Regions from separate parts of the Pantoea sp. CCBC3-3-1 genome, predicted to be linked through region 3. Evidence: predicted binding sites of a transcription regulator. Region 3 holds the regulator's gene; each other region holds the start of a gene.
The links. The regulator PurR, encoded in region 3, represses purine synthesis genes. The targets are predictions, from matches to a motif close to CANGCAAACGTTTGCNTG.
Positions count from the first base shown of each region.

Region 1: epd (erythrose-4-phosphate dehydrogenase) is a predicted target of PurR. The motif match lies at 4,624-4,641, and genes of this name have one in related genera.
Region 2: rbsD (D-ribose pyranase) is a predicted target of PurR. The motif match lies at 4,704-4,721, and genes of this name have one in related genera.
Region 4: purT (formate-dependent phosphoribosylglycinamide formyltransferase) is a predicted target of PurR. The motif match lies at 4,316-4,333, and genes of this name have one in related genera.

Region 1 is NZ_CP034363.1:4,028,833-4,036,281, forward strand. Features, by position in the region: gene mscS (small-conductance mechanosensitive channel MscS) at 73-981, opposite strand; gene fbaA (class II fructose-bisphosphate aldolase) at 1,175-2,254, opposite strand; gene pgk (phosphoglycerate kinase) at 2,349-3,509, opposite strand; gene epd (erythrose-4-phosphate dehydrogenase) at 3,532-4,578, opposite strand; gene tkt (transketolase) at 5,086-7,077, opposite strand; gene EHV07_RS18785 (M48 family metallopeptidase) at 7,366-7,449, shown strand, end outside.
Region 2 is NZ_CP034363.1:4,943,393-4,950,841, forward strand. Features, by position in the region: gene rbsK (ribokinase) at 1-826, opposite strand, end outside; gene rbsB (ribose ABC transporter substrate-binding protein RbsB) at 891-1,772, opposite strand; gene rbsC (ribose ABC transporter permease) at 1,795-2,763, opposite strand; gene rbsA (ribose ABC transporter ATP-binding protein RbsA) at 2,760-4,265, opposite strand; gene rbsD (D-ribose pyranase) at 4,273-4,692, opposite strand; gene EHV07_RS23205 ((S)-acetoin forming diacetyl reductase) at 4,967-5,740, opposite strand; gene alsS (acetolactate synthase AlsS) at 5,761-7,440, opposite strand.
Region 3 is NZ_CP034363.1:1,999,957-2,007,405, forward strand. Features, by position in the region: gene EHV07_RS09555 (riboflavin synthase subunit alpha) at 1-358, shown strand, start outside; gene cfa (cyclopropane fatty acyl phospholipid synthase) at 422-1,570, opposite strand; gene punC (purine nucleoside transporter PunC) at 1,868-3,058, opposite strand; gene punR (DNA-binding transcriptional activator PunR) at 3,170-4,078, shown strand; gene purR (HTH-type transcriptional repressor PurR) at 4,140-5,165, opposite strand; gene EHV07_RS09580 (C40 family peptidase) at 5,459-6,241, opposite strand; gene EHV07_RS09585 (Grx4 family monothiol glutaredoxin) at 6,598-6,936, shown strand; gene rnt (ribonuclease T) at 6,992-7,449, opposite strand, start outside.
Region 4 is NZ_CP034363.1:2,728,323-2,735,771, forward strand. Features, by position in the region: gene EHV07_RS12780 (prolyl oligopeptidase family serine peptidase) at 1-1,845, opposite strand, end outside; gene EHV07_RS12785 (tellurite resistance TerB family protein) at 2,000-2,653, opposite strand; gene EHV07_RS12790 (sugar phosphate isomerase/epimerase) at 2,888-3,727, shown strand; gene EHV07_RS12795 (YebG family protein) at 3,865-4,236, opposite strand; gene purT (formate-dependent phosphoribosylglycinamide formyltransferase) at 4,377-5,555, shown strand; gene EHV07_RS12805 (bifunctional 4-hydroxy-2-oxoglutarate aldolase/2-dehydro-3-deoxy-phosphogluconate aldolase) at 5,797-6,438, opposite strand; gene zwf (glucose-6-phosphate dehydrogenase) at 6,658-7,449, opposite strand, start outside.

The DNA of each region.
Region 1 (7,449 bases), 2.0 Mb from region 3:
ATGCAGAACTAAAAAAAGAGCGGCACTGATGTCCGCTCTTCTGAGAAGATTATCGGGCAAAATCGTCTGATATTACTTAGAAGTCACCGGTTCTGCTTTGCTTAACGTCTGCGCGTCAGCCTCTTCTTTTGGCTCAGCCGTTTTATCCTGATGCAGGTGAACATCCATCTGCGGATAAGGAATGCCGATATTGTTAGCATCCAGCGTACGTTTGAAGTTTTTCATCAGATCCCAGTAAACATTTTGCAGATCGCCCGCATTGCTCCAGCAGCGCACCACAAAGTTCACTGATGATGCTGCCAGTTCATTCAGCCCAATCTGAACGCCCATATCCTGGAGAACACGCGGATCGGCATCAACCACTTCGCGCAACAGTTTAAGCACCCGATCGACATCCGCGTCATAGGCCACACCGATAATGAATTCATTACGGCGCACCGGCTCGCGGGAATAGTTAACGATATTACCAGCAATGATTTTACCGTTTGGCACGACGACCGTCTTACCATCGGCTGATTTCAGCGTAGTCGAGAAAATCTGTACGTTCTGTACGGTTCCCATTACGCCGATATCGATAAAGTCACCGGTACGGAAAGGACGGAAGATCACCAGCAGTACGCCTGCGGCCAGGTTACTCAGCGCACCCTGCACCGCCAGACCTGCGGCCAGACCAATTGCGCCTAACAGTGCAATCACCGAGGCCGTTTGCACGCCCACACGGTTTAATGCGGCGGTCAGCGTAAAGGCGATGATGCCGTAACGGGCAATGGCCGCCAGGAAGTCGCATACGGTTGTATCGATATGTCGTGCTTTAAGCACTTTATTCAGTGCGTTAGAGACAATTTTTGCAACCAATACCCCAATGATAATGATGATTATTGAGGCAACAATATTGACCGCATAGCTCAGTAGCAGTGCCTGGTTATGAACCAGCCAGCTACCCGCTCGGTTAACGCCATCTACTACGTTTAGATCTTCCATCTGATTATCCTGTTGTTGCTCTCAACTGAGCGTTCGCAGTTATTCATTGCCAGGCAATGCTGACATCCCAAACAACAAGCGTAACCAAAAATGGGGCGTACTGCCAAATATCCAGTGAAATTAATAATTTGTTACCTAACGGGCAAAAAAAAGACCCCATAAAGGGGCCTTTTATTCAGCAAGACGTTTTCGCTTAAAGCACGTCTACCGCATTCAGCTCTTTAAATGCCTGTTCCAGACGAGTAATCATTGAAGTCTGGGCAGAACGCAGCCATACACGCGGATCGTAGTATTTTTTGTTTGGCTTATCAGCGCCTTCCGGGTTACCCAGCTGGGCCTGAAGGTAGCCTTCGTTCTTTTTGTAGTATTGCAGGATGCCGTCCCAGGTCGCCCATTGGGTGTCGGTATCGATATTCATTTTAATCACGCCGTAGCCGATTGACTCTTCAATCTCAGCAGCGGAAGAACCAGAACCACCGTGGAAAACGAAATCCAGCGAGTTATGCGGCAGGTTATGTTTTTTGGTCACATATTCCTGAGAATCACGCAGGATGGTTGGGGTCAGCTTGACGTTGCCTGGCTTATAAACACCGTGTACGTTGCCGAAAGAGGCCGCAATGGTGAAGCGTGGGCTGATAGCGTTCAGCTTGGTGTAAGCATAATCAACATCTTCTGGCTGAGTGTACAGTGCAGAAGCATCCATATGGCTGTTGTCTACGCCATCTTCTTCACCGCCGGTACAGCCCAGTTCGATTTCCAGCGTCATGTCGATTTTCGCCATGCGTGCCAGATATTTGCTGCTGATTTCGATGTTTTCTTCCAGAGACTCTTCTGACAGATCGATCATGTGAGAAGAGAACAGTGGTTTACCTGTTTTGGCAAAGTGAGCTTCACCGGCATCCAGCAGACCATCGATCCACGGCAGCAGTTTTTTCGCGCAGTGGTCAGTGTGCAGGATAACTGGCACACCGTAGTGCTCAGCCATCTGATGAACGTGATGCGCACCAGAGATAGCGCCCAGAATTGCCGCAGCCTGTGGCTTATCGGATTTCAGGCCTTTGCCGGCAATAAATGCCGCACCGCCGTTAGAGAACTGGATGATGACCGGCGCTTTTACTTTCGCAGCGGTTTCCAGAACGGCGTTGATTGAGTCAGTGCCCACGCAGTTAACGGCTGGCAGAGCGAATTTGTTTTCTTTGGCGACTTGGAAGATCTTCTGTACGTCATCACCGGTGACAACGCCTGGTTTTACGAAATCAAAAATTTTAGACATGTCTTTTGTCCTGTTTCGTCGGTCGTAGTAAGAGATTCTGTACCTGATAGTCAGGTCAATCGTTCAGGCGGGAGCAAAACTCCCGCCCCAGAGATTACTGTTTTGCGCGCTCTTCCAGCATGGCTACTGCTGGCAGTTTTTTGCCTTCCACGAACTCCAGGAATGCACCGCCGCCGGTAGAAATGTAGGAAATTTTGTCTTCGATGCCGAAGAGGTCGATTGCTGCCAGCGTATCACCGCCGCCTGCGATAGAGAATGCGTCGCTGTCTGCAATGGCTTTCGCGACGATTTCAGTGCCCTTACGGAAGTTAGGGAACTCAAACACGCCCACCGGGCCATTCCACAGGATGGTTTTGGCTTCTTTCAGCAGCTTAGCCATGGCTTCAGCAGTTTCGTCGCCAAAGTCCATGATCTCTTCGTTGTCTTGCACTTCGCTGACTTTTTTGACGGTAGAAGGCGCAGTTTCGGAGAACTCGGTGCCGACGCGGGAATCCGTTGGAACCGGAATTTTGAACTCATCACGCAGTTTTTTGGCTGCATCAACGAAATCAGGTTCGTACAGTGACTTGCCTACGTTGTTGTCGATAGCCACGAAGGTGTTAGCGATACCGCCGCCAACGATGACCGTATCTGCAATTTTAACCAGTGAATTCAGTACGTCGAACTTGGTAGATACTTTAGAACCGCCGACGACGGCAACCATTGGGCGCTCAGGGCTTTTCAGGGCTTTACCCAGCGCTTCCAGCTCGTCTGCCAGCAGCGGGCCAGCACAGGCGACAGAGGCAAATTTACCAACGCCGTGAGTAGAGGCCTGCGCGCGGTGCGCCGTACCAAAGGCATCCATGACATAGATGTCGCACAGCGCAGCATATTTTTTAGCGAGCGTTTCGTCGTCTTTCTTTTCGCCTTTGTTAAAGCGCACGTTTTCCAGAACGACCAGCTCACCGTCTGCAATTTCAACGCCGTCCAGATAATCTTTCGCCAGGCGAACTGGAGATGAAAGTTTATCTTTCAGATAGTTAACCACCGGAAGCAGTGAGAATTCTTCATTATATTCACCTTCGGTCGGACGACCAAGGTGAGAGGTTACCATCACTTTTGCGCCCTGCTTCAGGGCCGCTTCGATAGTCGGCAGTGAAGCACGGATACGTGCATCTGAAGTCACTTTCCCTTCTTTCACTGGCACATTCAAATCGGAACGAATCAGTACGCGTTTCCCGGCAAGATCCAAATCGGTCATTTTAATTACTGACATGGTGAGTCCTCTCGTTGATTCTCTAAATTTTAAAGGCGCAATCCGCGCCCTGGCTGAAACCGCTTGCGGCCATGGCTAACGTCGTGTCAATCATTCGGTTAGCAAAGCCCCACTCGTTGTCGCACCAGACCAGCGTCTTGATCAGGTGCTGACCGCTGACCCGCGTTTGGGTGCCGTCCACAATGGCACTGTGCGGATCGTGGTTAAAATCTATGGAGACTAACGGTAATTCCGTATAGTCAACTATACCACTAAATGTTTCTTCCGAGGCATTTTGCAGCAGCGCGTTGACCTCGCAGGCCCGTACCGCAGCCCGTACGCTGACGCTTAAATCAATTGCCGTCACGTTAATCGTAGGCACGCGCACGGCGATGGCTTCAAAGCGATCGTTAAATTTCGGAAAAATACGCGTAATGCCTGCGGCAAGGCGCGTATCCACCGGAATGATCGACTGGCTGGCCGCACGAGTACGCCGTAAATCGGTGTGGTAGGCATCAATAACCTGCTGGTCGTGCATGGCAGAGTGGATAGTGGTTACCGTGCCTGACTCGATGCCGAAGGCGTCATCCAGCAGTTTGATAATCGGAATAATACAGTTAGTGGTACAGGAGGCGTTGGAGACGATCAGGTCGTGGGGCTTGAGTTCTTTTTCGTTCACGCCAAAGACCACGGTGGCGTCAAGGTCGTTTCCACCGGGATGGGAAAACAGCACTTTTTTAGCGCCGGCGGCAAGATGAGCTTCGCCATCAGCCCGGCTGCCAAACACGCCGGTGCAATCAAGAACGATATCAACATTAAGCTCGCGCCAGGGAAGATCGGCGATTTCCGCACGATGCAAAATACGAATGGTATCTTCGCCCACCCACAGCAGATCTCGCTCCTGACGAACGTCCCAGGCAAACCGCCCGTGGCTGGTATCGTATTTTAACAGGTGCGCCATGCCTGCCGCTTCCGCCAGTTCATTAATGGCCACAATGGTAATTTCAGCGCGGCGTCCGGTTTCATAAAGCGCACGCAGTACGTTACGCCCAATGCGACCAAATCCGTTTATGGCAATGCGAACCGTCATATCACTCCTGCAGCAAAATTCAGTGCAAAACTGGAACGTTAGCCTGAGGCAGACGTTTACATTTGTACAGGGAATTTTTGCGCCTTCAATCCTGCATTCGATTCCAATCCCGTCAGTCGATACGCGGACTGAAACGGTTCAGCTACAATAAAGACAATACGGAATAATTGGAATGAGTTAGATCAATCCCAGGTTAAAAATCTGACCCGGATCACATTCGGGGAAAGAGTGGTCAAAAAACATCCCATTAATATCGCATTGCAGAGTCAGGCAGGCTGGTGCGATCGCGCATTCCGATCAGCACAAACTTAGCATACGCCAGGGCGAAACTGCTCTCTCGCCGCTTAAATGAGATTTTTCCCAGTCATTTTATGTTAATAGCGAAATTCATACGTAACGAACAGAAATAACCGCAACGCGAAAAGGAACCTGTTGCAGCCGTGAGGTGGCAGTGAATGCTAAGGGTTTTAGGCAGGCTCGCCTGCCTGAGCAGGCGAGCCTGACGTCTTACAGCAGCGCTTTCGCTTTAGCGACAACGTTATCCACGGTGAAGCCAAAGATTTCAAACAGCTTCTCGGCTGGTGCTGACTCACCGAAGGTGGTCATGCCAACGATAGCGCCGTTCAGGCCGGTGTATTTGAACCAGTAATCAGCAATACCCGCTTCGATAGCAACGCGCGCGCTAACCGCTTTCGGCAGCACGGCTTCACGGTAAGCAGCATCCTGCTTGTCAAACGCATCGGTAGACGGCATAGAAACCACGCGAGCCTTACGGCCTTCCGCAGTCAGACGATCGTACGCGGCAACCGCCAGCTCAACTTCAGAACCGGTAGCAATCAGGATGACTTCTGGCTGACCTGCGCAATCTTTCAGCACATAAGCACCGCGCGCAACGTTAGCCAGCTGCTCAGCATCACGATCCTGCTGCGCCAGATTCTGACGGGAGAAGATCAGCGCGGTTGGGCCGTCGTGACGTTCGATAGCATATTTCCAGGCTACGGCTGATTCCACCTGGTCACACGGACGCCATACGCTCATGTTTGGCGTCACGCGCAGGCTGGCAAGCTGTTCTACCGGCTGGTGAGTTGGACCATCTTCGCCCAGACCAATGGAGTCATGGGTATAGACCATAACCTGGCGGATTTTCATCAGCGCGGCCATACGGGCAGCATTTCGAGCGTATTCCACAAACATCAGGAACGTTGCGGTATAAGGCAGGAAACCGCCGTGCAGCGTAATGCCGTTCGCGATCGCCGTCATACCGAACTCGCGTACGCCATAATGAATATAGTTGCCTGCGGCATCTTCATTGATTGGCTTAGAGCCGGACCACATGGTCAGGTTGCTTGGCGCGAGGTCAGCGGAACCGCCCAGATATTCTGGCAGCAGCTTGCCGAAGGCTTCCAGCGCGTTCTGAGAAGCTTTACGGCTGGCAATTTTAGCTGGGTTCGCCTGCAGCTGTTCGATGAACTTCTGCGACTCATTCTGCCAGTTTTCCGGCAGTTCGTTTTTAACACGACGCTGGAATTCGAGGGCCAGCTCAGGATGCGCTTTCGCGTAGGCGGCGAACTTTTCATTCCACGCAGCTTCTTTCGCCTGACCGGCCTCTTTCGCGTCCCACTGAGCGTAAATGTCCTGTGGGATTTCGAATGGCGCATGGCTCCAGCCCAGTTGCTTACGGGTCAGTGCGATCTCTTCATCACCCAGCGGTGCGCCGTGTGAATCGTGCGTGCCGGCTTTGTTTGGTGAGCCAAAGCCAATCACGGTTTTGCACATCAGCAGAGAAGGCTTATCGCTGACCGCTTTGGCTTCTTCAACGGCTTTACGGATAGCTTCCGCGTCGTGACCGTCCACGCCACGAACAACGTGCCAGCCATAAGCTTCGAAACGCGCCGCGGTATCATCGGTGAACCAGCCGTCGATATGGCCGTCGATAGAGATGCCGTTATCGTCATAGAAAGCAACCAGCTTGCCCAGTTTCAGCGTGCCCGCCAGCGAGCAAACTTCATGAGAGATGCCTTCCATCATGCAGCCGTCGCCCATAAACACATAGGTGTTGTGGTCAACAACGTCGTGGCCCGGACGGTTGAACTGCGCGGCCAGCGTACGCTCGGCAATCGCCATACCGACAGCGTTAGCAATACCCTGTCCCAGCGGACCCGTGGTGGTTTCAACGCCTGCGGTGTAACCGAACTCCGGGTGGCCTGGCGTTTTGGAGTGCAGCTGACGGAAGTTAGCCAGTTCAGCAATCGGCAGATCGTAGCCGCTGAGGTGCAGCAGGCTATAAATCAGCATCGAACCGTGGCCGTTTGACAGCACGAAACGGTCGCGATCGGCCCACAGAGGATTCGTCGGGTTGTGATTCAGGAAGTCACGCCACAGAACCTCAGCAATATCCGCCATACCCATAGGCGCGCCCGGGTGGCCAGATTTGGCTTTCTGTACAGCATCCATACTTAGTGCGCGAATGGCGTTCGCAAGCTCTTTACGAGAAGACATGTTCTACTCCAGATCGGATTAAACGCTTCGCCGTCCTTAACCTATTTTAATCAATGAGTTATCAGGCAAAGTGGTAAAAGTCGACCCTCAATGTACATGAAAGGGGGGTAACATGTACATGGCGAAAAGTGCAAAAAAACCGGTCCAAACTTGCGTTTTTTGCCCGCCGCAACTAGGCATTTGTACGCTGTACGGTTATAACGTTTACTTCTTAGTCACACTTTTTCCCTGCTATTTAGCGGCAGGTGATTGTTTTTTATTACCTTGTTATGGAATGGATGAAAATATATGAAACTCCCTGCTTCAGTACTGGCTCTGACCATTGCCACCGCACTTTCTGGTTGTCAGAATTTTGACAGCAATGCCCTGCTC
Region 2 (7,449 bases), 2.1 Mb from region 3:
AACGTACGGCCTGAGGCATTGCCATGCCTTCCAACAGGGCAGTGATTAGCGCACCATTAAAGGTATCGCCCGCTGCGATAGTATCCACAGCGTCGACTTTGAATCCGGCAATGCGCTCGCCGCGGCCTTCTTCGCTCAGCCACACGCCACGGCTGCCCAGGGTAATCAGCACGCTGGGGATACCTTTGTCATGCAGCACCGCCGCCGCCTGCGCAGCATCTTCATCGGATTCAATATGTACGCCCGTCAGGATTTCCGCTTCGGTTTCGTTGGGCGTGATCATATCGATTAACGACAGCAGCTCGTCTGAAAGCTTTGTTGCAGGCGCAGGATTGAGGATAACTTTCGTTTGATGCTGTTGCGCAATTTGCGCCGCCGCCAGCACGCTATCGAGCGGGGATTCCAACTGCATTAATAGTGCATTCGCGTCGGCAATCGTCTGCTGATGTTTTTGAACCCGCGCGGGTGTGAGTGAAGCGTTAGCACCCGCATGGATCCCGATGCTGTTTTCGCCTTCACCATTAACAAAAATCAGCGCGACGCCGGTTGATTCACCCGGGACAGCGGTAACAGGCGAGACATCAATATTGTCTTCAGCCAGCTGCTGACGAATACGCTGGCCAATATCATCTTCGCCCACGCAGGCAATAAAGGAAATATCGGCACCGCTGCGTCCGGCAGCGACCGCCTGATTAGCGCCTTTACCGCCAAAAGCGACCTGATACTGCTTGCCAATAACCGTTTCGCCGGGGCGAGGAAAGGTGGTCAGATTGAGGATATGATCTGCATTAATACTGCCAAGAACAGCCAGCTTGCCGGTTTTCATCATCGGGGAGTCCAGAAAAAGGCGCCACCTGCAAGAGGTGGCGCGTGCCATGCTTTTCTTTGATTTATTGAGTGACCAGCTTCAGGTCAACCGGATTGATAGCCTGAACCTGCTGGCCCTTCAGCACTTTATCGGCCGTTTGCACGCCGATAACGCCGATTTGCTCCGGCTGCTGTGCGACAGTAGCGGCCAGTTTGCCGCCCTGCACGGCTTTTACGCCGTCCGCGGTGCCGTCGAAGCCGACTACTACCACATCAGATTTGCCCGCCGTTTGCAATGCGCGCATAGCACCTAATGCCATTTCATCGTTCTGAGCAAAGACTGCCTGCACGTCCGGATGGGCTGTCAGCAGGTTTTGCATCACGTTCAGCCCCTTGGTACGGTCAAAATCTGCCGGCTGGCTGGCCAGCACAACAAACTTGTGCGCATCCGCCGCCGTTTTGAAGCCTTCGCCACGCTCACGTGCCGCAGAAGTCCCGGCAATACCTGCCAGTTCAATGATTTTGGCATTGTCGCCCAGCCGCTTCGCAATGTAGTCGCCCGCCATTTTCCCGCCCAGGCGGTTATCGGAGGCAACATGACTGACGACCTTGCCCTGAGCAGCAACGCGGTCAAGCGTAATGACCGGGATATTGGCCTGATTAGCCATTTTCACCGCATTGCCTACCGCATCTGAATCAGTCGGGTTAATCAGCAGCAGTTTGGTACCGCGTACCGATAAGTCCTGCACGTTAGCCAGCTCTTTTGCCGGGTTGTTTTGCGAATCCAGCACGACCAGGTTGTAGCCCAGCTTGTCTGCTTCTTTCTGTGCACCCTCTTTTAATGAGACGAAGAACGGGTTGTTCAGCGTGGACACCACCAGCGCGATGGTCTCTTTAGCCAGCGCGTTTGCGCTTACCGTGGCGCTGAGCAGCACGGCCAGCGCGGTCAGTTTGGTCATTTTCATTATCAGTTCCTGTAGGGGAGAGTTATTTACCGCTTTTGTTATCTACCAGTACTGCCAGCAAGATCACTACCGCTTTGACGATCATCTGGAAATAAGATGAAACGCCAAGCAGGTTCAGACCGTTATTCAGAAAGCCGAGGATCAGCGCGCCGATTAAGGTGCCCATGATGCGCCCTTTACCGCCCGCCAGGCTGGTGCCGCCCAGCACGACGGCGGCGATAGCATCCAGTTCATAGCCGGTTCCGGCCGTAGGCTGTGCCGAAGAGAGACGCGCCACTTCAATGGTGCCTGCCAGGGAAGCCAGCATGCCGCACAACGCATAGACAATGATTTTTACCCGACTGACGCTGATACCGGATAAACGAGTGGCCGCTTCGTTACCGCCCAACGCATAGATATAGCGGCCGAGGCGCGTATGGTGCAGCATGTACCAGGCCAGTAAAAATACCAGCGCCATCAGCCAGACCGGCGTCGGGACCCCCAGCGGACGGCCAATGCCGAACCAGCCAAACAGATCGGCATTATCGTTAAAGCCAGTATTGACCGGACTGCCGTTGGTATAAACCATCGTTACGCCGCGTAGCAGCAGCATCATCACCAGCGTGGCAATAAAGGCCTGCACTTTTCCTTTGGCGACAATGGTGCCGGTCACGGCACCGACCGCTGCCCCCAGCGCCAGCGAAGCCGCAACGGCCACCAGCGCATTCACCTCCATTCCGATCAGCGAGGCACCCACTGCGCCAGTTAGCGCCAGCAGGGAACCGACGGAAAGATCGATGCCGGAGGTCAGGATCACCAGCGTCATGCCCACGGCCATAATGGCATTGACCGATGTCTGCTGAAGGATGTTGAACATATTGTTCAGGGTGAAGAAGTTCGGGCTCAGGCTTGAGACGATCGCAATCAGCACGATCAGCGCAATCAGGGATTTTTGTTCCAGCAGCCAGCTTTTGCTGAACAGGCGGTTTGCCTGAAGGGTTTGGGTACTCATAGATGCTCCACGCTATGTTTCTTGCCGACCGCTGCCGCCATCAGGACTTCCTGCGTGGCCTGTTCAATCGGGAAATCGCCGCTCAGGCGGCCTTCATGCATCACCAGCACGCGATCGCTCATACCCAGCACTTCGGGCATTTCCGAGGACACCAGGATGATGCTCAGTCCTTCCTGTTTGAACTGATTGATTAACTGATAAATTTCTTTTTTAGCGCCCACATCGACGCCACGCGTTGGCTCGTCGAGAATCAGCACTTTTGGCCGCGTCATCAGCCCGCGAGCAATCGCGATTTTTTGCTGGTTGCCGCCGGATAACAGCCCGATGGGTTGTTCCATTGAAGGCGTCTTTACGTTGAAGAGTTTGATAAAATCGCTAACCGCCAGCTGCTCTTCCGCGTGTTTCAACCGTCCGCCGCTGTGGCTGAAATAGTCCAGCGCGGTCAGGGACATGTTCTCTTTTACTGACATACCCAGCACCAGCCCGTCACGTTTACGATCTTCGGAGATATAAACGATGCCGCATCTCAGGCCTTCTTCTGGTGAACGTGTTAGTACTTTTTTACCGTCGAGCGTCACGTTACCGCTGCTGCGCGTCAGCGCGCCGTAAAGCACCTTCATCAGTTCGGTGCGGCCCGCGCCCATCAGTCCGGCAACACCCAGAATCTCGCCTTTGCGCAGCGAGAAGCTGACATCCTCCACGCCGGGGCCGCTGAGATGCTCAACGTGAAGGCGAATATCGCCAGGTGCTTTGTCCAGCCGGGGATATTGTTCTTCCAGCTTGCGGCCAACCATCATCTCAATCAGAGAATCTTCGTTGAGCGTCTCCACCGCGCGTTCGGCAATAAACTGACCGTCGCGGAAGATGGTGACGTCATCGCAAATCTCGAAAATCTCTTTCATGCGGTGCGAGATGTAAACAATGCCGCAGCCCTGGGCTTTCAGTTCCTTAATAACGCGAAACAGCGACGCCGTTTCGGTATCGGTCAGCGCATCGGTAGGTTCGTCCATGACGATAACTTTGGACTGGTAACTCAATACCTTGGCTATTTCCACCATCTGCTGATCGCCAATCGACAAATCACCCACCAGCGTGTGACTGCTGAAGCGCAGGTTGAGCCGCTTCAGCAAAATGTCCGCCTCGGCGTGCATTTTCTTCCACTGGATACAACCGAGTTTGTTAACAAACTCGCGTCCGAGGAAAATATTTTCAGCAACGCTGAGCTGCGGGATCAGATTCAGTTCCTGATGAATAATGCCAATCCCCGCTTCCTGCGAGGCTTTTGGACCGGAAAAATTCACTTCTTCGCCCAGCCACTTCATGGATCCTGCATCGCGGCTGTAGATACCGGTCATCACCTTCATCATGGTGGATTTCCCTGCGCCGTTTTCGCCCACCAGCGCCATCACGCGGCCTGGGTAAACGGCCAGCGTCGCGCCCGAAAGCGCTTTGACGCCAGGAAAGGATTTTTCAATACCCTGTAATTGCAGTAAAGGTTGCATCACGGCCTCAGAAGGTCACGCCAGCACAGAAGATGACGTTCGCATAGGGAGAACACTCCCCGCTGCGAATAACCGCATGACTATGCTGGGTCTGCTGTTTGAACTGTTGATGAGTTACGTATTGAACAGCAATGCTGTTTCCCTGGTGTTGTTGCAATAAGTCGAGCAGTGCCAGCAGTTCGTCATGAAGACGGGGGTTATGAGATTTGATCTCTTCCGCGATGATGGCGCTCTCAACCTGCATCTCTTCAGTTACGGCTTTCACCACCTGCATAAAGCTGGGAATACCTTGCGTTAACGCCAGATCGATACGCTCTGGCCCGGCCGGAACAGGCAGGCCAGCATCACCGATTGTCAGGCTGTCGGTATGCCCCAGGCGGGAAACCAGGGACGAAATAGCAGAATTCAGTAGGGTGCCTTTTTTCATCTTTCACTCCAGAGCGAAACGTTTCGCTGATCGGGAGTGTAAAAAAACGCCGCAGGAAAACAATCTGCATGCGATGAAATTGTGATCGCTATCGAAACGTTTCGTTAACAGGGGGAGGCATTTGACTAAAGGGAGAGAACGGGGAAGTCAGCCTGCGGGAAAATGAGGTAAAAAACACCCTGTCTGGGAGATGAAGGATACGCGGTGGCGGCGTTGAGCTGTTCAGCCGCCACGGTTTAGCGACGGCCGAACGCTGTCATCACGCTAATATGAATCAGTTGAAGACCATACCGCCGTCAATCAATAGCGACTGTCCGGTCATATAATCGGAATCCGGGCCTGCGAGGAAAGAGACGCAGGCAGAGACATCCTCCGGCTCGGACAGGCGGCCCAGCGTGATGCGTTTCGCAAACTCTGCCGTCCCATAGCCCAGTGGCTTACCAGCCGCTTCAGAAACCTGACGATCGATTTCTGCCCACATCGGCGTTTTTACAATGCCCGGACAGAAAGCGTTCACGGTGATGCCGGCGGGAGCAAGGTCTCGGGCAGCAGTCTGGGTCAGTCCGCGTACGGCAAATTTACTTGAGCTGTAAACCGCCAGTTCAGGGTTGCCGACATGGCCCGCTTGCGAGCAGGCGTTAATGATCTTGCCGCCGTGGCCTTCCGCTTTAAAGGCCTGGATAGCGGCCTGCATGCCCCAAATCACGCCTTTCACGTTGATATTATAGACTTTATCGACCACTTCTTCTGTGATCTCTTCAATCGGCGTGCTCGGCGCAACGCCCGCGTTGTTAACGATGACGTCGAATCCACCCAGCTCTTTCCGGGCCTGCTCAACCGCCGCAAAAACCCGATCCCGTTTTGAAACATCTACCGTCACCGCGAGAGCCTTACCGCCCGCGCTGACAATTTCATCAGCAACCTGACGGGCAGTCTGGGCATTGAAATCCGCGACCGCGACGGCAAAGCCATCTTTTGCTAAACGTAACGCGATGGCTTTACCAATTCCCTGACCACTACCGGTAACTAAAGCGACTTTCGTTTTCATATCTTCTCCGTGAACAGTTCTTAAAAAATCTGACTCAGATGCAGCTGGCCCATCAGCATTGGATTGTCGGCATAGTCTACCGGCACGGCTACCACTGCGGGTCCCTGCACATCCATGGCGCGTCGAAGCGTTGGCTCGAGTTCGGCGGCGCTTTCAACCGCAAAACCGGCGGCGCCAAAGGATTGCGCATAGGCTTTGAAATCGACCGGGCCGAATTTGACGCCTGATACGCGGTTATATTTTTTCTCTTCCTGCATCGCCACCATGTTGTAGGCTTCATCGACCCAGATGATGTGCAGGATATTGGCGCCAAGACGCACCGCAGTTTCCAGCTCCATGCTTGATTGCAGGAAGCCGCCATCGCCGGAAACGGACACCACTTTACGGCTCGGATCCACCAGCCAGGCTCCAATCGCCCATGGCAGCGCAACGCCCATGGTTTGCTGACCGTTAGAGATCATGATTTGGCGGGCGCGGAAGCTGTAAAGATAACGAGCGATCCAGATGTGGAAGCTGCCCATATCAACGGTCAGCGTGACGTCATTGTTAATGATGTCCTGCATCGCTCTTACAATGCGCAGCGGGTGCAGGGCAAACTGATTCAGGCTTTGGCCCTGTAGCGACAGCAGTTCACGCTGATGCTGGCGATCTTCCAGAATCGCGGCGGCTTCCGGGCTGAGCTGTAAGCGGGTTTCAATACGCCCGGCCAGCTTGTCGACGGTGGCGGCAATATCACCGACCAGCTCCGCATCCGGCAGATAGCAGTTATCGGCATCCGACGGCAGGACGTCGATATGCACCAGCGTTGCCGTACCGCTGTTCCACATCGCCGGTTCGTACTCGACCGGGCTGTAGCCAATCGTGATAATTAAATCCGCGCCGCGTAGCAAACGGTCGCCCGCCTGGTTGTTGAACAATCCGACACGACCGGCAAAGCGGGAAAAATGCTCCTGTCGGACTGCGCCCGCAGCCTGATAAGTACTGGTGACGGGAATATGGCTACGTGCCAGCAGACGATGAATGGCATCGCTGTTTTCCGGCTGGCTGGCCATCAGGCCCAGCAGGATCACCGGGTTCTTCGCCTGCGTTATTTGTTGTGCCACGGCAGCGATAGCCGCTTCCGGTGCAGATCCCAGCAGAACCTGACCTTTGCTGGTCAGTAACTGGCCGGTGGCCGGTTGGTCAACAATATCCTGGGGCAGGCTGACAAAAGCGCCGCCGCCGCGTCCGTGTTCCGCATGACGGAATGCGTTAGCAACCACTTCCGCCAGCGCGTTTGAATCGGTAACTTCAACCGCATATTTGGTGACCGGACGGAACATGGACACGGTGTCCATGCTCTGATGCACCTGTTTGGCGCTGTCGGCACGTTTTACCTGGCCACCTAAGGCAACAACGGGATCGCCTTCACTGGTGGCGGTAGCCATACCGGTGATCAGGTTTGAACAGCCAGGGCCGGAGGTGACCAGCGCAACGCCTGCATTACCGGTCAGGCGTCCAACCGCTGCCGCCATAAAAGCCGCATTCGCTTCATGACGCACCGGGATGGTCTGAATAGTGGAGTCCACCAGCGAGTCGAACATTTTATCGATTTTCGCGCCGGGAATGCCGAACACCTGTTTCACACCCTGCGCTTCAAGTTGTGCGACGACCAGATCCGCGCCGTGCTGCCAGATTGCTGTCTCGGTTGGATTTTTCATAATGGGTCC
Region 3 (7,449 bases):
CGGTCATATTATGACCACGGCCGAAATCAGTAAAATTATTACGTCGGAAAATAATCGCGAAATCTGGTTTAAACCGCAGGATCCTTTGCAGATGAAATATATCCTGCATAAAGGTTTTATTGGTATTGATGGTATCAGCCTGACCGTCGGCGAAGTCACCAAAAGTAAATTCTGTGTCCATCTTATTCCTGAAACGCTGGCGAGAACCACGTTGGGCAGCAAGCGTCTGGGCGACAGAGTGAATATTGAAATCGATCCGCACACGCAGGCGATTGTAGAAACCGTAGAACGCGTCCTCGCGCAGCGTGAAGCCGCATTGCTGGCTGCTGCGGTAGAAGCCACATCACCTCAGCAGTAAATCTCAGGCAGGCGTGGTAACGAAAAAGGTCGGCAAATCGCCGACCTTTTTAACGGTTAACCGCTAGCGCGGAACGCGCAAACCGCCTTCGGAACCGTGTGTAAATACTACCTGCCAGAGCTGCATATGCCGCGCGCGAAAGGCACCAGCACAAGCGTTAAGATAGTAGGTGAACATGCGGTAAAAGCGCTCGCCGTATTTTGCAGACAGCTGCGGCCAGGCCGCAAGAAAACGCTCGTGCCAGGCCATCAGCGTGACGTCATAGTCCGGTCCGAAATTGTGCCAGTCCTCCATCACGAAATGACCTTCGTGAGCAGCTGCAATATGACGCACAGAAGGCAGAAAACCGTTCGGGAAAATGTATTTATCCATCCAGGGATCGACATTATCGGCGGTCAGGTTTGAGCCGATGGTGTGCAGCAGGAAAATCCCGTCGGGTTTCAGATTGCGGTCAACCACGTCGAAATAGGTGGCGTAATTCTTTGGCCCGACGTGTTCAAACATGCCGACGGAAACAATCCGGTCAAACTGCTGATTCAAATCACGGTAATCCTGTAAAAGAATCGTGACGTCGAGACCTTCACCACGCTGTTGCGCCAGCTTCTGCTGCTCGGCAGAAATCGTGACGCCAGTGACTTTGACGCTATAGTGCTTCGCAGCATAGGCAGCGAGTCCGCCCCAGCCACAGCCGATATCAAGTAACGTCATGCCTGGCGAGAGCTGCAATTTTTCGCAGATTAATTTGAGTTTAGCTTCCTGCGCCTGTTCCAGCGTTTGCGCTTCTTTCCAGTAACCACAGGAATACTGCATATAAGGATCGAGCATCAGCGTGAACAAGTCGTTACCCAAATCGTAATGCTCTTTACCTACAATCCAGGCCCGTTTGCGTGACTGGAGATTAGTCAGGCGGGCGGCAGCGATACGCAGCGTATCTTTAAAATGATGAGGGAGTTGTTCGTCAAGTTTGGCTTCAAGCACCCGGTGAAAAAACATATCCAGCCGTTCGCATTGCCACCAGCCATCCATATAACTTTCACCCAGCCCCAGCGATCCTTCCTGCAGGACACGCTTAAAAAAATCGGGGTGAGTGACCTGAATATCCCACGGGTGAGTACCATTGATTTCAACACCGGCTTTCTGCAGCATCTCCTGCACGATGCGGTACCACTGATTTTCTTCCAGGCTCACTTCTTCTATACACGATGAACTCATAGCCTCTCCATCACTTAGGGTGATTGAAACCTAAGAAAAGAATAGTCAACTTCTCAAGGTTTGTGAGAAAACGCACAGTATTTGCTGTACGACAGATTTCTTGTGCTTCAGAGGATTGAAAAGAAACCTGCAGAGTGGGCGATAGGCACCCGTGAAGAAAGGACAATCGGACGACCCTGTCAGGACTCAAAATGATACTGAATTGTTATATTTTATTGCCTGAAAATGAGTATATGCTCACGCCAGGCAATATTCAATATCATATTGTTAGGGTGCTAACTAAATACTTTCAGCGGCTTAACTTTCGCCGTGGGCGCTGGAGAAAGTGGTTTTTACCGTCCGGGTACGCTGTAACAAATAGCCTGCGCCTGCCAGAATAACCGTTGACAGCATCACCAGCGAGGTGGTGAACAACGGTGTGGTAATCAGCGTAGACACAATCAGGCTTGCAACAAAACATAACCCCAGTTGTAACGTATTTTGCAGCGCTGCTGCTTTGCCGCTGGCCTGAGGAAACGGCAGTAGCGCATTTGAAACCACAACCGGATAGATAGCACCGTTCGCCAGCGCCATGCCGCAAAACGGCAGCAGCAATGCGTAAGTGGAAGGCTCTTCAACCTGAGCGGCGATAAAAAACGCGCCTACGCTCAGCGCATATATCGCCAGCAGCCACGGCAGCAGCGACGCACCCTCGGTATGTTTCAACAGCGTGCGGCAGCCATAGCCGCCAACCAGAAACGCCAGCGTCTGCGGAACATAGCTCAGGCCGATATCGCCCGGCGTCATGCCCAGTTCGGCGAGGATGAACGGCGAGCCGGTTAGCCAGGCAAAAAAGCTGGCGGAACAGGCGGCATAAATCAGGACGTTTCCGCTCCATACAGGCGACTTAAGCAGAGTGAAAAACCCGATTTTAGCTGCCGCCTTGTCGTCAGCTTTTGGCCTGGCGGGAGAGAGGAAAGCCGTAGCGACTAACAGCACGCAGGCGATCAGCATCAATACCAGAAAAATAGCGCGCCAGGAAAAATGGTTCAGCAGCCAGGCACCTAATAGCGGGGCCAGCGCCGGGGAGAGCGCAACCAGCGGCATGATGGAAGCAAAAACGCGGTTTGCAGCGGATGCCGGATAGCGATCGACAACCAGGGCCTGCCAGGTAACAGCCGCTGCACAAATGCCTACGGCTTGCAAAAAGCGTAATACCAGCAGCACGGTAGCAGATTCAACCCACCACATCGCCAGGCAGCTTACGGCGAAAAGCGACAATCCCATCAGCAGCACAGGTTTACGGCCAATTCGGTCTGAAAGCGGGCCCCAGATAAGCTGTGCCAGCGCAAAACCCGCCAAAAATATGCTCAGGCTGGCACTAATTGCACCCGGCTGAGTTTGCAGGTCTTGCTGCATTGCACCAAACGCGGGTAAGTACATATCGGTCGCGAGAAAACCTGCCACGCTCAGCAGCGCCAGGTAAATAATAAATCCTTTCGAAGGCATTTTTTGCTCTGTATCCGTTATTACCAAAGAGGCAGGAGTCTAATTGAGTGCCAAAGGGGTTGTGAAACGGTATTATTTGTTTCTTGCGTTCAAAAATATTGCAGGCAGAAAATGTGGTCTGAACATTCACTTGAAGTGGTCGATGCGGTTGCGCGAACCGGCAGCTTTACGGCCGCCGCGGCTGAACTGCACCGTGTTCCGTCGGCTATCAGCTATACCATCCGTCAGCTGGAAGAGTGGCTGGCGGTTCCGCTGTTTGAAAGACGACACCGTGATGTCGCCCTAACCGATGCGGGTAGGGTGTTTATTCAGGAAGGTCGTCTTGTCATCAAAAAAATGCTTGCCACTCGCCGCCAGTGCCAGCAGGTCGCTAACGGCTGGCGTGGTCAGCTGAATATTGCTGTCGATCGCATTGTTAAAGCCGAGCGAACCCGTCAGCTGGTGGTCGATTTTTATCGCCACTTTCCCGATATGGAGCTGCATCTTGCGCATGAGGTTTTTAACGGCGTCTGGGATGCGCTGGCAGATGGTCGGGTAGACGTGGCCATTGGCGCTACCCAGGCGATACCCGTTGGCGGTCGCTTTGCGTTTCGCAATATGGGCGCGTTGAACTGGCGATGTGTGGTACAGGCCGCGCATCCGCTTGCGCAACGGCTGGAACACGTCAGCGAGGACGCGATTCGCGAATGGCCTTCGCTGTTGCTGGAAGATACCTCAAGGGCGCTACCCAAAAGGACGACCTGGACGCTGGATAACCAGCGACGGCTGGTGGTGCCGGACTGGCAGAGTGCGTTTGACTGCTTGCTGGCGGGACTGTGTGTTGGCATGGTGCCGGGCCATCTGGCTCAGCCTTTGTTGCGCAACGGCACGCTACGCGAAATTACCCTGGATCCTGCTTTTCCTGACAGCCCCTGCTGCGTCAGCTGGTCGGAACAACAGGCATCACCGGCGCTGAGCTGGCTGCTGGACTATCTCGGCGAAACGGAAACGCTGAACAGCGAATGGTTGCGGGAAGAGTAAGCGGGCGGAGTGAGAATGAAACGCCGGTTATCTGCATTAAAGCAGATAACCGGCTAAAATCTTAGCGACGGTAATCCATAAACGGGCCGTCAGCGACCGAGCGACGCTCGATCAGCGTTGGATGAACTTCGATGGTCTGGGGCTCTTCGCGCTTGCTGGTGATGCGGTCAAGCAGCATATTGAATGCGGTTGCACCCAGTCGCTCTTTAGGCTGATGCACGGTGGTTAGCGCAGGCGCAAAGTAGCGTGAGTTGCGCACGTTGTCATAACCGATCACCGAAATATCCTGCGGGACACGCAGTCCCATCTCATCTGCTGCGCAAATTGCGCCCATAGCCATAATATCGCCGCCGCAGAATACGGCGGTAGGACGCTGCTTTTGCGCAAGAATTTGCTGCATCGCACGATAGCCGGATTCCGGCTCGAAATCGCCCTGCACCAGCCACTCCTCACGCAGGGTGATGCCCGCTTCTGCCAGCGCTTTCAGAAAACCGGCATGGCGGCCGCCGCCGGTGTTGCGCTCCAGCTGGCCTGGAATGGCACCAATATCGCGATGGCCCCGGTCAATCAGATAGCGCCCAGCCAGATAGCCGCCTTCAAACGCGTTGTCCAGCACGGTGTCGGTAAAATCACCCCGTGATTCGCCCCAGTCCATCACCACCATAGGGATATTACGATGATCTTCCAGCATCTGAATCAGCTCATCGGGATATTCCGAGCACATCACCAGCAGGCCATCGACGCGTTTCTGCGCCATCATTGACAAGTAGGCCTGCTGTTTTTGCAAATCGTTATGCGCATTACCCAGGATCAGGGTATAGCCTTTGGCAAAACAGCTGTTTTCCACCGCTTCAATAATTTCGGCAAAATAGGGCGCTTCGCTGGACGTGGCAAGCAGGCCAATCGTCCGGGTATTGTTCACCTTCAGGCTACGGGCCACGGCGCTGGGGGAATAATGCAATGCTTTGATTGCAGCCCAGACGGCTTCTCGTGTCTCTTCAGCGACGAAGCGGGTTTTATTGATGACGTGGGACACGGTGGTGGTGGAGACACCGGCGCGTTTAGCCACATCTTTAATGGTTGCCATGAAATAGCTACTCCTGCGCCTATCGCAACTTGCTGATAAGCATCTTGTTAAACGTTTGCCTGGTAACAAAGAAACCTGACGTTGGTTGGCGTTTTTTTTGTGGTCCGGATACGTCAGGAAGGAAAAAAAGGCGGTAAAAGCCTGCCGCGGAGCCCGATAAAATCTGGCCTCCTGGCGTGTTGCGCAACAAAAAAAGGATTCTAACAAGGCTGGGGCGAGAAAACGAGATTTTTACGGCCCGACGGGGAAAATCTTTGCCTGTGTTAATGCTTTGTATAACCCGTCGGGCTCGGTTAGCGAATGGTTTTCGGCGTCATTACCCGACGAGCGCCAACGTAGTGACGCTGCCAGTAATCTTCGCTCAAGGCGGTAACCTGAATATCTTTGCCGGTACGCGGTGACTGAATAAATTTGCCATTCCCCAGGTAAACGCCAACATGATCGGCGGTTCCGCGTCCGTTAATCTGGAAGAACACCAGATCGCCTTTCTCCAGCTCATCGCGTTTGATCGACGCCGCGTCACGCAGATGGAACATCTCATTAGCGGTGCGTGGAATTTTAAATTTCACCAAATCTTTATAGGCATACCAGACCAGACCGCTACAGTCGAAGCCGGTTTTAGGCGATGTCCCCCCCCACTGGTAAGGTTTGCCGAGCTGGCCCATGAGTTTGCTCATCGCGGTTTCGCGCGCTTTCTGATAGCGAACACGGTGCGCTTTGCTGAGCTTAAGGGGCGCTGTAGCAGAATTTTCCGTCAGCGATTCAGCCGCTTCCGGGTGGCGTGAGTGACGGCCATAGCGTTTTTTAGGCGGAAGCGCAGCGGTCTGAACGGTTTTCTTTTTAAATTTATACTTCTTCAGGATGGGCGTTCGGGCTTTTTTAGCGGTGACTTCTTTGACTTTTTTCGTGCCGGTTGATTTTACCGGGCGGCGTTTGCGACGATCGTCTTCACGTGCCGCCGTGTTGCTGTCCACTTTATGGTGGCTGGCATTGACGGGAGCATGGGGCGATGCGTGTGCCATATTCAGGAACAGTTGCGCAAAGGCCAGCATGATAAGCGTAATGAGTGAACGCATCGTTACCATTAACAGTTTGTGCTCCCGCCAGCGGCCAGAGCCTGGATAATTAGGGATATCTGCGCCAGGGCAGACAGCTCGGACAATTCTAATCGAACTCATTACCAAAGGGTTAGGCTTTTTTGTTTCAAGAATACATAACACGTAAAAGCTGTAAAAATTAGCCGAATCAGCTGCTTATCTGCGCAGTTTCGCGCGGTTTTTTTCTAAAGTCAGCACACCAGATGGCTGGGAAATGGTATTTTAACGCAGGCCATCGCCTTGTTAGCTGTAAAACCCTGCTGAAAATGACGTTTTCATCAACGGGCCAGACTCGCTACAATTAACAGACATGTAGTTCTTAAAGGAAGCCATTTATGAGTACGATTGAAAAAATTGAGCGCCAGATAGCAGAAAACCCGATTCTGCTGTACATGAAAGGTTCACCAAAACTGCCAAGCTGCGGCTTCTCCGCACAGGCCGTTCAGGCGCTTTCTGCCTGTGGCGAGCGTTTTGCTTACGTGGATATCCTGCAAAATCCTGAAATTCGCGCCGAGCTACCGAAATACGCTAACTGGCCAACCTTCCCGCAGCTGTGGGTTGATGGCGAACTGGTTGGCGGCTGCGACATCATCATCGAAATGTATCAGCGTGGCGAACTGCAGCAGCTGATCAAAGAAACCGCGCAAAAGCATCCTTCTGACGCGGCTGAATAAGTTCATCAGTAAAGAAAAGGGCGGGAAATTGCTTTCCCGCCCTTTTTTATGTCAGTTATTCGGCCTGTGGCAACGGCCAGCCGCCAAGGCGTTTCCAGCGGTTAACCAGCTCGCAAAACAGATCGGCCGTCTGCACCGTATCGTACAGGGCTGAATGCGCCTGAGCGCTGTCAAAAGGCATACCGGCTGCGGTACAGGCTTTTGCCAGCACCGTCTGTCCCAGTACCAATCCGCTTAGCGCGGCGGTATCAAAGGTGACGAAAGGATGGAACGGGTTACGTTTCAGCGCGGCACGCTCCGCTGCTGCGTTCATAAAGTTCAGATCGAAAGTGGCATTGTGCGCCACCATGATTGCGCGGTTACATCCCTGATCTTTAATCCCTTTACGTACCAGTTTAAAAATAGCGTGTAGGGCTTCGTATTCGCTGACTGCACCACGCAACGGATTCGACGGGTCAATACCGTTAAATGCCAGCGCTTCAGGTTGCAGAACGGAACCTTCGAACGGCTCGA
Region 4 (7,449 bases), 730 kb from region 3:
GCCTGTCGTCACCAGCATATGCGGATAGCTTTGCGCGCTGACACAGTCGTAAGGGCTGTACTGGCGAATGTAGCGATAGTACTGCTCGTCAGCAGGGTTGCCCCACTCGTCATATTCTCCGGTCGTCAGCGGGATAGTTTCATCCAGCATGGTGGTGACAACATCCACGAAAGGCACCTGCGCGACTACGCCATGGAAGCGTGACGGCGCCATATTGATAACGGCACCCATGAGCAGGCCGCCTGCACTTCCGCCCATCGCATAGAGCTTTTCAGGATTGCCATATCCTTTCTCCACCAGCGCATTAGTGACGTCAATAAAATCATGGAAGGTATTAAGTTTATTCAGCAATTTGCCATCTTCATACCACTCCTGGCCCAGCTCTCCGCCGCCGCGCACGTGAACCAGGGCGTAAACAAAGCCACGATCCAGTAAACTCAGGCGACTGGCGCTAAAATCGGCATCCATATTGCTGCCGTAGGAACCATATCCGTAAACCAGCATCGGGCTTTTTCCTGGCCTGAAATGCTCTCGGTGATAAACCAGTGAAACCGGCACTTCCACGCCATCACGCGCTTTGATCCAATGATGTTCGCTGCGGTAACGGTTTGGATCAAATCCTTTTACCTCAGACTGCTTCAATATCCTGCGCTCTCCGCTGTCCATATCCATTTCAAACAGCGTATCGGGCGTGGTCATTGAGGAATAACCGTAACGGAGTTTTGAGGTCGCCGGATCGGGGTTATACGCCAGCCAGGTGACGTACGCCGGGTCGTCAAAGGCAATCCCGAAATCTTCCCCGGTCTGCCAGTTAATTTGCCGCAGGCTGGTCAGCCCTCGCTGCCGCTCTTCCACCACCAGCCAGTCTGCAAACAGCGCGAAATCCTCCAGCCTGATATGGTCGCGAGCAGCAATTACCGTCTCCCACTCCTGTTCATTGAAATGGTCGGTTCGGTACAGACCGAAGTTTTTTCCTTCGCGATTCGATCTGACATAAAAGTGGTGCTGATAGTGATCGATTGTATATTCGTGATCTTTACGGCGCGGGCTGAAAACCTGCGGTTTAGCATCTGCGAATTCGGCATCCAGCAGTAAAATCTCGCTGGTTGTGCTGCTGGCAAGCGCGATCAGGATAAAGTGTTCAGACGTGGTTTTGTGCACGCTGACATAGAAAGTGTCATCTTTCTCTTCATAAACCAGCTCGTCATCCTGCTGCGAAGTGCCTAACCGGTGACGCCAGACCTGCCATGGCAACAGCGTCTGTTTATCTTTCAGCACGTAGTAAAACGTCTGGCTGTCGTTAGCCCAGACAAAGCTGGAGGAGACGTTTTCCAGCACTTCCGGATACCAGCTGCCGGTTGCCAGGTTACAGAAGCGAATACCGTACACGCGGCGAGACAAAAAATCTTCCGCCAGCGCCATCGTCTGGTTATCGGGGCTGATGCCTAAGCCACCCAGCGTATAAAACTCGCTGTGGGCAGCACGCTGATTACCATCCACAAGGATGTCCCATTGATCCGGCGTAGCGGTCTGTTCCGGCTGGCGGGTGTAAAGCGCGTATTCGTTGCCCTCTTCATAGCGGCGCTGATAACGAAAACCGTTTTTCACGTAAGGAACGGAATGGTCCTGTTGCGGGATGCGGTCAACAATCTCTTTCAGCACGTTATCCTGCAACGCCTGCTGCGTATGCATAATGGCTTTGCCGTAATCATTTTCCGCATGGAGATAATCGAGCATTTCGGTATTGGAGCGTTCATCATCACGCAGCCAGTAGTAATTATCGACGCATGTTTCGCCGTGAAGCGTCATCTCATAAGGTATTTTTTTGGCGACTGGTGGTTTTATCATTCTCGGCCCCGCTTAATCAGTTACATAGAGTAAGGGTGGCAGCTGTAAGGATGATTGCCAAGGGTAAAGCGAGCGAACAGAGGAATATTATTGGTATCGGGTGGCTGCGCCCCACCCGGGGAACGGGTTAAATTCAGTACCAGTATAAACATTAAGCGGGAAGTTTGGCTTTCTCGGCCTGAATATCCTTTGCCATGCTGTCACGGACATCCTGCGGGATTTTCAGTTCATCGCCCAGCGCCTGTAGATAGCTACGCTCCATAAAGTGGTCCACATCAATGACCAGATTGCTGAGGAAATAGACTTCCAGCGCTTCCTCCTCGTTTTTTACATCATCAGCCAGCATTTTTGGATCGAGCGGCATATTAATCGCGCGCTGGATCAGCTTTTCGCCTTCTGCACCTAAACCGGCCTGATGAATGTGTTCATCGATGGCCTGCCGTTCCTGACCATCAATATGGCCGTCGCTTTTCGCCGCAAAGACCAGTGCCTGAACCAGTCGTTCTGCGCGCCGGTCGACGGACGATGATTGCTGACCGAACTGCGGTTCATTTTGGTGAGTTTCGCTAACCCGCTGCTTATATTTATTCCACAAGACGGCCGCCGCCGCCGCGCTTCCACCTACAATCAGCGCATTTTTGCCGTATTTCAGAAGCAGATTACGGGAGGATTTACTGGCAATCAGCATGCCTGCCAGACCGCCCAGCGCGCCAGGCGCCAGCATCTTACTCAGGCCTTCCCCACCGTTGCCGCCCTGCTTGCTGCTACCCAGTACCGTTTGTATTTGCTGTAGCCAGTTACTCATCACCTGCTCCTTTCACAAAGAAAGTCACCAGCATAGAGCGCTCCACGTCAAGAAGCGTCAAGCCAGGCAAAGCCTGGAAAACCTTCGGCTCCTGCACTTCGTCTGCAAATCTCAACAAATCACTATACTTAGCTCGCCCGTCAGCTTTTCACCGTCTTTTGCAACGTGCAGCGGCGGCATCTGGAAAGGCTGGCAGATAAGAGAATCTTGCATATTTTGATAAGGGGAAAAAGGATGCGTTTTAACGATAACCCGCTGTTTATCAATACGGTTTTGTTGGGCGGCAGCCCGGAAGAGAAATTACTGGCGGCCGCTCAGGCTGGCTTCAGCCAGGTTGAGCTCTGGCGGCAGGATGTGGAGCAGGCCAGCGGTAGCGCAGTGCAGCTGGCGGAATTGTTTCAACAACAAAAGCTGTTGCTAACCGATTACCAGGTGTTGCTGGATTTTGATGGCGCGCCGGATGACCAGCGTCAGGCTAAGCGTGATGAAGCAGTGGAAATGATGGATACCGCTCTCAAACTGGGTGCCACCACAATCCTGACGCCGGCTTCAACGCATCATGCCTGCATTGCCGATCGTGAAGAGGAAGATCTGTGCTGGTTAGCAGATGAAGCGGGAAAGCGGGGGCTGCGCGTCGCTTATGAAGCGATGGCGTGGAGTACGCATCTCAATACCACCAGCGCCGCCTGGCAGCTGGTTCAGCGTATAGATAAGCCAAACTTGGGTCTGGTGGTAGATGCCTTTCATATTTTTGTGCTCGACCGTACCGTTGCTGACCTGGAGGGCATTCCGATGGAGAAGATTTTCCTTGTCCAGCTTTCCGACCTGGCTACAAAGCCTGATAAGGCGAATCTGATCGACACCGCCCGCCACAAGCGTTTATTACCCGGCGAGGGCAACTTTCCGCTGCACACGTTACTGGATTATCTGGCCGGGAAAGGCTACAGCGGGCCGATAGGGCTGGAAGTCTTCAATGACGAAATCCATCGGCAGCCGCCGGTGACAGCCGCGAAAGAAGCCATGCAGGCTTTAAAGACATGCTGCGGACACGCTTCTTTCAGTCATACTCATTAACCCGCCAGCGCCGGTTCCTGACCTGAACAAACAAGCCCGCAAAGCAGGCTTGTTTGCGCTCCGGTCGGGACTGTCACAACCCAGGCGGGTAAACTCAGGCCTGCACTTACCGCCCGGCAAACGCTGGCCATAAGCTGCTACGCCGCCTTCACAGCGCGAGGCCCTTTTGCCTTCGCGGAAGAGGGGTTCTCTTCATCTAAGCCAGCGGATACCGCTTCGCTCTCCGGCTCTTCTGAAACGGTCACTGACGATGCTGTTCCTTCGGTCGCGGCTTCCGGCATCTTGCTGGTACGAACGATGTGCTGCACGGCATCTTTATGCTCGGCAAGGAACATGCCCAGCGCTTCGCGCTGATCTTCTTCCATTGCCAGCGGCGCAGCGCTCAGCCAGTCGCAGAACACTTCGGCCATATCGAGCATTTTGTCGTATGCATCAGCTTCTTTCTTGCTGGCGAAAGTCATCTTTTCCTCACCTTTTCTGACAACAACATATTTGATTTCAACAGCCATGGTCCACACCTCGCTTACCTGTAATTATATACAGTATATCAGCCCACCTTATTTAACTCAAGTTTGCAAATCAGATGAACGCGCAATCGTTTTCGTTTATACTGCGCGCGCATTTTTTTTCATCTCATCAGGTAAAGATTATGACGACTCTTGGTACCGCACTGCGCCCCGCCGCAACCCGTGTAATGCTGCTAGGTTCTGGTGAACTGGGCAAAGAAGTGGCGCTTGAATGTCAGCGTCTGGGTGTTGAAACAATCGCAGTCGATCGCTATGCCGATGCGCCCGCCATGCACGTTGCCCATCGCAGCCACGTCATTAACATGTTGGATGGCGAAGCGCTGAAGGCGTTGGTTGCACTGGAGCGCCCGGATTATATCGTGCCGGAAATCGAAGCCATCGCCACCGATATGCTGATTGAGCTGGAAAAACAGGGCCAGCGCGTGGTGCCAACCGCCCGTGCGGCGCGCCTGACGATGAATCGTGAAGGCATCCGCCGTCTGGCCGCTGAAGAGCTGGCGTTGCCGACTTCGACCTACCGCTTTGCCGATAACGCGGTCGATTTTCATCAGGCAGCTGAAGAGATTGGTTTTCCGTGTATCGTCAAGCCGGTAATGAGCTCGTCAGGTAAAGGGCAGAGCTTTATCCGTGAGGCGCATCAGCTTGATGCCGCATGGGAGTATGCCCAGCAGGGTGGACGGGCTGGTGCAGGCCGCGTCATTGTAGAAGGCGTCGTGAAGTTTGATTTTGAGATCACCTTACTGACTATTAGCGCTGTTGACGGCATCCATTTCTGCGCGCCCATTGGTCATCGTCAGGAAGATGGCGACTATCGTGAGTCATGGCAGCCACAGCAAATGAGCGATCTGGCATTGCAACGCGCTCAGCAGATTGCTGAAAAAGTCGTTCTGGCACTGGGTGGCCACGGTCTGTTTGGCGTTGAGCTGTTCGTTTGTGGTGACGACGTGGTGTTCAGCGAAGTCTCCCCTCGCCCACACGATACCGGCATGGTTACGCTGATCTCGCAGGATCTCTCTGAGTTTGCCCTGCACGTTCGCGCGTTTCTCGGTCTGCCCGTCGGCGGCATCCGCCAATATGGCCCTGCCGCTTCTGCGGTGATTCTGCCTGAGCTGAACAGTGACAACGTTCAGTTTGCAAACCTCAACGACGTTCTTGGTGCCGGGTTACAGCTGCGGTTGTTCGGCAAGCCTGAAGTTCAGGGCAAGCGTCGTCTGGGCGTAGCTTTGGCAACCGGAAATGACATTGATGAGGCCATTCAGCGCGCGATCAACTGTGCGGCTGGCGTCAAGGTTAGCGGCTAAGGTTAACGCCAGGACGGCGATGGCGCTTGAGGCTTTTTGCCTCATTCCAGCAGCGAATGGCTGAGTTTGTTGTGAGGCAGACAGAAGAAAGCGGCTTTGATGGCCTGCGAATCCGGCAAGTCGCAACCTGGAGCGGGGGGAACCCCGCTTTGCCAGGGCTGTATTGGCCAGATGTCGTCACCAGCGCCTTTCATAAAGGACTGTCAGTTTTGGCTGGCAGTCCTTTTTTTGCCGTCGCGGATTAAATCGCCGCGCCTGCTACCGCTTCTTTCGCCAGCTGCGTGATGCGATCGTAATCGCCCGCTTCAAGCGCATCTGCCGGCACCAGCCATGAACCGCCGATGCACAGCACGCTTTTCAGCGCCAGATAGTCGCGATAATTAGCAGGAGAAATGCCGCCCGTTGGGCAAAAACGTACCTGAGGGAAAGGCCCGCCAATTGCCTGTAGCGCTTTAACGCCACCGTTGGCTTCTGCCGGGAAAAATTTAAATTCACGCAGGCCATAATCCAGGCCGGTCATCAGTTCAGAAACGGTGCTGATCCCTGGGATAAGCGGCACCGTGCCCGCTACCGCCGCTTCGAGCAGTGGTTCAGTAATGCCCGGGCTGATAACAAACTGCGCGCCTGCGGCGGTGACCTCTTCCAGCTGCCTGACGTTCAGCACCGTCCCCGCGCCAACGATCGCTTCCGGCACTTCCTGAATCATGGCTTTCAGCGCGTCCATCGCACACGGCGTACGCAGCGTGACTTCCAGCACTCTTACGCCGCCTGCGACCAGCGCCTTTGCCATTGGCACGGCATGTTCCAGCTTGTTCACTACGATAACCGGCACAACCGGGCCAGTTGTCAGAATTGTTTCAGCGCTTGTTTTCCAGTGGGTCATCGTCCTGCTTCTCCTGTCTGGCCAGCCACATCCCCCTGAGGACGAAGCAGGCAAAAAGCGACGCGCGCGGCGTCCGGAAAGTAAATTCGCCACTACCATACATGATTACTGCCCGCGCCGTCCATGCGCTCACCACTTTTTTGAAATGGCGGTTCATTTTTGAATGGTGCTGAATTCAGGGCATAAAAAAACCCGCCGTAGCGGGTTTATTTAAGGGCTTTATTCAAACTCATTCCATGAACGGCCGTCGCGGGTAATCATGGCCACGGAGGCAACCGGTCCCCAGGTGCCGGCCTGGTAAGGCTTCGGCGCTTCGTTATCCGCCGCCCAGGCTTCCATGATGGAGTCAACCCACTTCCAGGCTTCTTCCACCTCATCACGGCGTACAAACAGCGCCTGGATGCCGCGCATCGTTTCCAGCAACAAGCGCTCGTAGGCATCCGCCAGGTGTGACTGGTTGAACGTTTCAGAGAAGCTCAGGTCCAGCTTGGTGGTTTGCAGATTGTGTTTATGATCCAGTCCTGGCACTTTATTCAGGATCTGAATATCAACGCCCTCGTCCGGTTGCAGACGAATGGTCAGCTTATTCTGCGGCAGCTCCTGCCAGGAATCTTTAAACAGATTCAGCGCCGGGTTTTTGAAGTAAACCACCACTTCCGAGCATTTGGTTGGCAGACGCTTACCGGTACGCAGGTAGAAAGGTACGCCAGCCCAGCGCCAGTCGTCGATATCCACGCGAATAGAGACGAAGGTTTCGGTATTGCTGGACTTGTTAGCGTCCTCTTCTTCCAGGTAGCCAGGCACTTTTTTACCCTGGACAAAGCCAGAAGTGTACTGACCGCGCACGGTTTTATCGCGCACGTTGGTGTGGTCGATGCGACGCAGCGAGCGCAGTACTTTCACTTTTTCATCGCGAATACGGTCGGCTGAGAGATCGGCTGGCGGCGACATGGCGATCATGGTCAGAACCTGTAACAGGTGGTTCTGGATCATATCGCGCATCTGGCCCGC